One region of the Paraburkholderia sp. D15 genome, then DNA from elsewhere that is predicted to be linked to it. Evidence: predicted binding sites of a transcription regulator. Region 1 holds the regulator's gene; each other region holds the start of a gene.

What was found. Region 1 encodes LexA, which represses DNA repair genes until DNA is damaged. Its sites were predicted from a motif close to ACTGTATNNNNATACAGT; they were not measured.
Region 2: imuA (translesion DNA synthesis-associated protein ImuA) is a predicted target of LexA. The motif match lies at 919-936, and genes of this name have one in related genera.
Region 3: LFL96_RS33180 (VRR-NUC domain-containing protein) is a predicted target of LexA. The motif match lies at 1,256-1,273, and genes of this name have one in related genera.
Region 4: LFL96_RS08055 (putative DNA modification/repair radical SAM protein) is a predicted target of LexA. The motif match lies at 1,276-1,293, and genes of this name have one in related genera.

Annotation. Positions count from the first base shown of each region.
Region 1 covers NZ_CP110395.1:2,559,406-2,561,606, forward strand. Annotated here, with positions in the region: gene LFL96_RS10925 (sulfate ABC transporter substrate-binding protein) at 1-361, opposite strand, end outside; gene lexA (transcriptional repressor LexA) at 686-1,336, shown strand; gene LFL96_RS10935 (hypothetical protein) at 1,604-1,948, shown strand; gene LFL96_RS10940 (DUF2939 domain-containing protein) at 2,145-2,201, shown strand, end outside.
Region 2 covers NZ_CP110395.1:1,356,871-1,359,071, forward strand. Annotated here, with positions in the region: rRNA gene LFL96_RS05935 (23S ribosomal RNA) at 1-126, shown strand, start outside; rRNA gene rrf (5S ribosomal RNA) at 342-455, shown strand; partial or broken gene LFL96_RS05945 (lipocalin family protein) at 661-835, opposite strand; gene imuA (translesion DNA synthesis-associated protein ImuA) at 952-1,659, shown strand; gene LFL96_RS05955 (DNA polymerase Y family protein) at 1,589-2,201, shown strand, end outside.
Region 3 covers NZ_CP110396.1:3,002,319-3,004,519, reverse strand. Annotated here, with positions in the region: gene LFL96_RS33180 (VRR-NUC domain-containing protein) at 1-1,240, opposite strand, end outside; gene LFL96_RS33175 (cytochrome P450) at 1,351-2,201, opposite strand, start outside.
Region 4 covers NZ_CP110395.1:1,871,382-1,873,582, forward strand. Annotated here, with positions in the region: gene LFL96_RS08055 (putative DNA modification/repair radical SAM protein) at 4-1,263, opposite strand; gene LFL96_RS08060 (2'-5' RNA ligase family protein) at 1,436-2,038, shown strand.

The sequences.
Region 1 (2,201 bases):
GACGCTTCTGCCAGCCCTTGTCGAGCAGGCCCTTGCTGGCCAGCGCGTCGATGTCGTACGCCAGCGCCAGCGTCACGACGTCCGCCTGCAGGCCGTCGAGCACCGAGCGCGCCTGCGCGCCGGAGCCGCCGTGCGACTGCTTGAAGGTGATCGTCTCGCCGGTCTTCGCCTTCCATTCCTTGCCGAATGCCTGATTGACGTCCTGGTACAGCTCGCGGGTCGGGTCGTAGGACACGTTCAACAGCGTCGTGTCGGCCGCCTGTGCCTGCGCCATCGCGCCGAGTGCGCCGGCCGCGCCGAGCGCGAGTGCCGCGATGAGTTTCTTCGTCTTGCCTGCCAGCCCCGTATTCCGGTGATTCATGTCAACTTTCTCCGCGTGGTGGTCCGCTGAAACAGCGTGTGGTGTTGTTCTACGTCGCGGTCACGTGCACATGAGCGCCAACTCGAAGGGCAGTCTATCGAAGAGCTTTCATCATTAAAAATAATGTTTCCTCATTCTTTAATACGCAAAAGTGGTAATGACAGCCAGACAAGGCGTTGCGACGCGAAATCGGATGTTCAAGCGCCGTTTACCGGCGTTATCGCGACCTCGCGGCGGTGTCCGGGAGGACGAACTTAAAGTAAAGCTTGAATTGCGCGGAATACTGTATAAAAATACAGTCACCTGTTCATACATACAGTGACCATGACCAAACTCACCGCACGCCAGCAGCAGGTGTTCGATCTGATCCGCCGGGCGATCGAACGCACCGGTTTTCCGCCCACCCGTGCGGAGATCGCCGCCGAACTCGGCTTCAGTTCCGCGAACTCCGCCGAGGAGCATCTGCGCGCACTGGCACGCAAGGGTGTGATCGAACTCGCGGCCGGCGCCTCGCGTGGCATCCGGCTGCTGAGCGGGCAGGAAGATTCGCCGCATCAGTTCACGCTGCCGCACGCCAGCATCATGCAGTTGTCGTTGCCGCTGATCGGGCGGGTCGCGGCGGGTAGCCCGATCCTCGCGCAGGAACATATCTCGCAGCATTACGCGTGCGACCCGGCGCTGTTCTCGAGCAAGCCCGATTACCTGTTGAAGGTGCGCGGGCTGTCCATGCGCGACGCGGGCATCTTCGACGGCGACCTGCTCGCGGTGCAGAAGAAAAGCGAGGCGAAAGACGGCCAGATCATCATCGCGCGGCTGGGTGACGATGTGACCGTCAAGCGTCTGAAGCGTCGGCCGAACGGTATCGAGCTGATTGCGGAGAACCCCGACTACGACAACATCTTCGTCGAGACCGGCAGTGCGGAATTCGCGCTGGAAGGGATCGCCGTCGGACTGATACGGCCGAGCGAGTTTTAAGCGGTCGTCGAGGGTTCGTCAGTGTTTCGGCGGCGGGTCCTCAGCGGTTGAATCCCCGCGTCATCGAAGCTAGCTCTCGCGGCTGGCTCGTGAATCGTCCGGGATTGAGCCGCAGGCATTCACGTTGGTTTCTTTTCTGCGTGACGGCGTGTTTCCACGCCGTCTGTCGAAACACGCCCGTACGTTGGGCGACGCTCGAAGCCAGCGTTAAAGCGGCGTTACCGCCGCACTCACGTTGCATCATCGTTGCATCGCCTGGAGAGAATCATGGAACGCCTTGCCCGTCTGCTGCCCTTCCGTCAGTTCGGCCGTCTGCGTCATCTGCGCAAGCTGGTGCCCTGCTCGTTGATCGAGGCATCGGCGGCGAGCACGCCATCGCTGTTCGATTCCGCCGACGGCGCATCGAGCCTGCCCTCCGCGCTGCCGGCGTTTGCACGCGTGTCGCTGAACTCGGGCCTGAATACCGCCGAGCCGGCGCGCCGTGCGCCGGTGCGCGTCTATCACGGTCCATCGCGGCTGATCATGGTCGGCACCGTGGACGCGGTGTGCCGCATGATCGACCGGTGTATCGCCGAAGAAGCGAATGTGCAGGGCGCAGCCGTCGAAGCCTGAAGGTTCGGATTGTCGCTTTGATATGACGCTGGGTATCACATCGGGTATAACGCCGGATGTCGCGCAGGGATCGTTTTGGCGTGGCCGTGGTCCACGTTAGATCACATTCGATGGAGAATTCCGCGCGATGCCCGCTTCAATCCGATTCACCCCGCGATTGCCCCCGCGAACCAGGACCCCGCGAACCAGGACCCGAATGAACCGACGCTCGAACGCACCGATGAAAGGCAGCGCCACCCGCCCGCTGATCGTG
Region 2 (2,201 bases), 1.2 Mb from region 1:
TGAGATATCCCCGGGGCTTCGAGCCCCTTGAAGGGTCGTTCAAGACCAGGACGTTGATAGGTCAGGTGTGTAAGCGCAGTAATGTGCTCAGCTAACTGATACTAATTGCCCGTAAGGCTTGATCCTATAACAGGTGTGTGTCGGCAGCCGTTAGTGCTTCAGCACTTATGGATGCCCCACCCTGCGCTACGCGCAGGGTCTTATGCAGACCACACACAGGTTGAGATCAGTGTTGTGCCAGATAAAACAACACAACCCCCGCCACTGATGTCACATCATCAGAAACTACTTCTTCCGGATTGGTCGTGATGCCCCAAAAGGCGCCACGGCAACAAGTCATGCCTGATGACCATAGCGAGTCGGTACCACCCCTTCCCATCCCGAACAGGACCGTGAAACGACTCCACGCCGATGATAGTGCGGATTGCCCGTGTGAAAGTAGGTAATCGTCAGGCTCCCCAGCAGCACACTGCAGCAAACAGAAACCCCACCTACAACGGTGGGGTTTCTGCGTTTACGCGCCTGAAAGCACGACTTCAGAATGTAGTCAGGGGGTATCCGTTCTCACGCGACGACGGCAACCATTACCGGCCCCTGGCGACGCAGAGAACAACGCGACCACCTCCAGCGTCGAGCCCCGGTTGCAGAAAACCTCCGCCCTCACGGCCCCGGGCCCCCGATCCACAGTCTCTCGGCATAACCGGTCAATTCCAGATACGCCCGTCCCACATCCGCGCCATTCCGGCTTACGCGTACCGCTCCCTCCAAGTACACCACACCCTCCCAGTACACGCGCACCAGTCGATTGCCGCGAGTCGAGTTCCTGATCATTCATTCGTCACGCGCGAATCGAAGCCTGTCAGATCGAACAAGCGGTTAAAAAGAGCCAGATTGCGATCGACCGTTTAAGTGTAAAGTGCTGTATGCATATACAGTATTCGATCGCACTAAATGTCAGCCGCTGCTATCCATACCGAAGATATCCACCCATCGCTTTGGCGAGCTTCTCAGCTCGCGGGTGGGGGGGAGCGTACGGTGGATACAGGCTACCCCGTGCTGTCGACGGAATTGCCAGGCGGTGGCTGGCCGGTTGGCGTACTGGTCGATCTGCTGGTTCAGCAAGCAGGCGTCGGCGAAATGCGGCTTTTGCGGCCTGCGCTCAGTGCGTTAACTGCTCGGCCGGTCGCGTTGCTCCAGCCACCTCATATCCCAGACGGACTAGGGTTGGCCTACATAGGGCTGTCGCTCGATCGTCTGTTGCAAATCAAGACGGCTGGATCGGCCGACGCGTTTTGGTCCGCTGAACAGATTCTGCGAGCAGGAAGCTGTGATGCGCTCATTCTCTGGGCACAACACGCGAAAGCGTCATCGCTACGGCGTTTGCATCTGGCCGCCCAGTCATCCGGGACGCTGTTTGTCATGGTGCGGCCATTGACGGCGGCTCAAGATTCCTCGCCGGCCGTACTGCGACTGGCGCTGAGACCAGCGGCAGATGGCCTGATGGTCGAGATCGTGAAACGACGAGGTCCAACACGCGCAGAACCTCTGTCGATTTCTCTTCAACCCACTCCAGTTCTGTTTTCCCACCATGCGCGTCTTCCTCGCCGTCTACCTGCCGAAGTTGTCTCTCGAAGTCTTCCGGCCCAAGTGGTTGTCTGAACTGGCGCACGGTAGCGTGGTATTCGAGAAAGACAAGGTCGTCATCGCGGACCGCGCGGCACGGGTGGCCGGCGTACAGCCGGGCATGAAGCGCGGTGGAGTGATGACGCTATCGCCCGAAACCGTCTTGTACGAGCGCGATCTCGCACGCGAGACCGCGGCGCAATGCGAAGTCGGCATGTCGTTGATGAAGTTTTCGCCCAATGTCGCGCTGCTCGACGAGGCCACGATCATCGTCGAAGTCGGCGCAAGCCTGCGGCTTTTCGGCGGCCTGTTGTCGCTTTGCCGGCAGGTGAGGGCGCTGCTTGCCACGGTCGGCCTGACCGCGAACCTCAGCGCAGCCCCAACCGGCCAGGGCGCGTGGCTATTGGCGAAGCAGTACGCGAGTCGATCGGGTGTGCAGCGTGTATTGAAACTGGCTTCGCTAGAACGCGCGCTGTTGTCGTTGCCCATGTTCGCGGTGCCCGAAATTCGCCTGTTCGCGGACCTGTTTGATGGACTGGGTTGCAAGACGATCGCCGACGTACGCCGTCTGCCACGCG
Region 3 (2,201 bases), on a different replicon from region 1:
TCGGCTCACCGAGCTTGCGCCGCAGACGCGGCAGCAACCGCGCGAGACGCTGCGCTTCTTCCTCGCTTTCCGGCGCGGCGGCGGCTTGCGTGGCGAGATCGAACGCTTCGCCGAAACGCTCGCTGCGTTCAAGCACCCGCACCCGCCGATGCCGCGCGCCCGGCCACGCACATATCGCATAGACGGCGAGCGCGGCCGGCCACTGCAGACGACGCTCGCAATGCTGGCCGATTCGAAACAGCAGTTTCGCGCGACGCGTTTCAAGCCACGGGTTCGACGTATCGATGCGGCGGACGGCGGCGACCAGCGCGTCGATGGCGGCGAGTTCCGTGTCGTCGCCGGGAAGCGAGGAAAGCTGAGGCAGAGAATCGAGCGCTTCGCGGCAGGCATGCAGCGCGAGATACACGTCGACGTCCGCGCGCTGCTGGAATGCTCGGGACGAAGGCGCGAATGCGACCTTCTCGTACTGGAACACGCCGAGGTCGGCCAGTACGAACTCCGACCACTCCTGATACAGGTTGCCGAAGAACATCAACCGCAGACGGTCGCACAGCGGCGCGATGACGACGCGCAGGACGCTGTCGGTGGTCGCCGCGTGCCACGCGGACAGCGGGCGTTTGCTGGAGCGGGCGGCGGAGACGGAGACGGAGACGGCAACGGCGACGCGCTCGAAAGCGCTAACCTCCGCGTCGCGCTCGCCCCTATCAACCGCCCATTCCGCACCTTCCGCACCTTCCGCACCTTCCGCACCTTCCGCACCTTCAGCACTTACGTTTTCATCACGCTCATCGCCAACATCGCCAGCTTCATAAAACACTCGCAACGCCGCCAGCATGTCCGGCTTGCGCAGCGCCTTGAAACCCGGCGCCCGCTTCGTCTCGTCCGCGAAAATCTCCAGCAAACCGGCGCGCGTGGTCAGCGCGAAAAGATCGTCGAGCGAAAGTCCGGGCTCGGTATCCACCCAGCCCAGCGCAGCCAGCGGCGCGGCGGCCTGCAACGGACAGCCGATCTCGTCGTACCGCAACTGGCTCGCGCGGAACAGCGTGCCCTTGCGCATCAGCATGCGCACCAGCAGCGCGCGCGATGCGGGCGGCAACCCCGCGAAAGCACGCAGAAACGCGTGCTCGTCCGCGTCGAGCAGATCGTCGTAACGCTCGGCGAGCCAGGCGAGCGCGCGCTCGAAATTCAGCAGGTAGTAAGGGGCGCCGGACGGAAAATCCGGGCGGGATTCGGTTGCCAAGGTGCTTTCACGAAACCTGTATGTTTATACAGTAATGATAGCAAAGTCCCCGGCGGCTCCAGCAATGCGACGATCGTCCCCAATAACCTCGCCGCGCTCACTCACCGCGCTCAATCCCGCTCGACCTCTCTAACGCGCAGCCGCAACGGCACCTCGGGCCTCAGCGATACATTCAGCACCGGCCGCGGCGCGCTCATCCCGTCGGGCACGCTCAGCTCGAAGCGCTGCAACAGCATCGCCGCGATCACGCTCATCTCGGTCATCGCCAGATGCTGGCCGAGACACACGCGCGGTCCCGCGCCGAACGGCATGTACGCGCCGCGCGGATAGTCCGGCGCATCGGGGCCGAAGCGTTCGGGCCGGAACGTCAGCGGATCGGCGAACCAGCGCGGATCGTGATGCATCAACTGCACCGGCACCATGAACATCGTGCGGGCGGGCAACTGCCACGGGCCGACATTGAGCGGATTCGTCGAACGCCGGCTGCTGAGCACGGGCGCGGTCGGATACAGCCGCAGCGTTTCCTGCAAGGTCTGCGTCAGATACGGCAACGCGGCTACCGTGTCGCCGTCGGGCGCGGCGCCTTGCAGCACGCGCCGCACTTCGTCGCGTGCGTGGGTTTGCGCGGCCGGATTGGCGGCCATGCACCACGCCCACCACGTCAAGGTCGCCGCGCTCGTCTCATGTCCCGCGAGGAACGACGTCATGCATTCGGCGTGGACCGCCTGCAGCGGCCACGTCGCCGGATCGTGCAGATGCAGCGTCAAGAGGCGCGACAGCAGATCGTCCGGCCACGCGTCGCGCGCCATGCGCAACCGCGCCTGCAGATGACGGTCGATCAGGCCGTCCAGCACCGCCTGCGCTTTGCGCGCCGCGCGCTTCCACGGCACCCAGCGCGGCGAGCCGACCGGCCAGTACAGGCCTTTGTACATCGCGACGATCAGCGTGTGCGTCGCCTCTT
Region 4 (2,201 bases), 690 kb from region 1:
AACTCAGAGCAGCGCGAGTTGCACGGGCGGCGGCGTCAGCACCCGACGCAACTGTGCGGACGAAGCATCGTGCATCGCCGCCCGATAGTCTTGCGTGACCACGAATGGCTTGATTTTCTGCAGCGGACAACGCAAACGCACAAGGTCTTCATAGCGCACTCGCCGCGAACGCCGCAACTCGACCAGCCGCTGCGCATTGCGCAAACCAATGCCCGGCACGCGCGCGATCATGCGCAGCGGTGCACGATTCAGATCGACCGGGAACTGGTCGCGATGCGCAAGCGCCCACGCGAGTTTCGGATCGATCTCGAGCGACAGATTGCCTGGCTGCTCGAACAGTTCGTCGGCGCTGAAGCCATACCCGCGCATCAGAAAATCGGCCTGATACAGCCGGTGTTCGCGCAACAGCGGCGGTGCCTGTGCCGGCAGCGCGGACGGGCTGTCCGGAATTGGACTGAACGCCGAGTAGTACACGCGCTTCAGTTTGTATGCGCCGTATAGCGTGCCGGCGGTCTGCAGGATCGTGCTGTCGTTCGTCTGATCGGCGCCGACGATCATCTGCGTGCTCTGGCCGGCGGGCGCGAATCTGGGCGCACCCTTTGCCTTGGCTGATGGCGCAGTTTTGCCGCCGGCCCTGGGCGTGCCGGCCTCGCTCTGCGCCTCTTCCTGTGCAAGGCGGATGGACCCCATGGCGAGCTTGATGGTGCGGACGCTCTTTTCCGGCGCGAGCGTTGCAAGGCTACTGTCGGTCGGCAATTCGATATTCACGCTCAGACGGTCGGCATAGCGCCCGGCCTGGGCGATCAGTTGCGGGTCGGCGTCCGGAATCGTCTTCAGATGGATGTAGCCGCGGAACTGATGATCCTCTCGCAACGACCGGGCGACGCGCACGAGCTGTTCCATCGTGTAGTTCGACGACTGGATGATGCCGGAGCTGAGGAATAGTCCATCGATGTAATTGCGCCGGTAGAAATCCAGCGTCAACTCGACCACTTCCTCCGGCGTGAAGCGCGCGCGGGGCACGTTGCTCGAACGCCGGTTCACGCAATATTGGCAGTCGTACAGGCAGAAATTGGTGAAGAGGATTTTCAGCAGCGATACGCAGCGCCCGTCCGGCGTGAAGCTGTGGCAAATGCCGGCGCCGGTACTCGCACCCAGCCCGGCGATGCCGCGCGAGCTGCGTTTGGGCGCGCCGCTGCTCGCGCACGAGGCGTCGTACTTTGCCGCGTCAGCCAATACCTCGAGTTTTTTAAGCAATTCCACGTTGCCGCCAATACTGTATGGATGTACAGTATTGTACGTAAGCCATCCACTTGCGCAAGGGTTTTCGAAAGGGGACTGAATGGTCGATCGGACACATACAGGCGGGGCCTGGTTAAAACTACATAGCAAACGGAGAGTCGCTTGATGCCAGTTTTTCCCGCTCAGGAGCGCCATGCCTGAACAACTCTGGCTGCCCGGGCTGGAGGCGCCACCCACGCCGACAGACGGCCTGTTTCTCGCCGTTTTCCCCGATGCCCACACGGCGGCCGGCATCGCAAAGCTCGCGCAGCAGCTTTGCGGGGAAATGCGCGTGCGTAGCAAGCCGCTCGGCGCGGGGCGATTGCATGTCACGTTGCAGCATCTGGGGAATTTTGCAGGCGGTTTGCCGCCGGCTCGCGTCGAGGCGGCGATACGAGCGGCAGCATCGGTCCGTGTCGAGCCATTCACGGTCGAGTTCGATTCACTGGTCAGCTTTGCGTCGAGGCCTCGGCCGGGGCCGTTGGTGCTGGGTGGTGGCGACGGCGTGGTGAGGCTGTACGCGCTTCACGACATGTTGGTCGAGGCGTTGCGTAGCGCGGGTATCGAGGGGCGGGCGGGGGCTTCCGTCGTGCCTTATACGCCGCATGTCACGCTGGCTTACGGCATGCCGTGGGTTGCGACAAGGCCCATCGAACCCGTTAGCTGGAATGTGCGTGAGTTCGTGTTGATGCATAGCCTGCTTGGGCGCACGCGCCATGTGCCGCTAGCGCGCTGGCGTCTGGAGGGCGTGCGCTGATCGCGTGGGCCGGTACGTCGAGTGGCGAAGGATGCGGGGTTGTGGCCGATGCGGTCGCACTTTGAGCGTCGTCCGAGTCAAAATGCCAACGCCAACGCCAACGCCAACGCCAACGCCAACGGCATCCCGATGCGTACGCCACATAGCAGTCGACACGCACCAC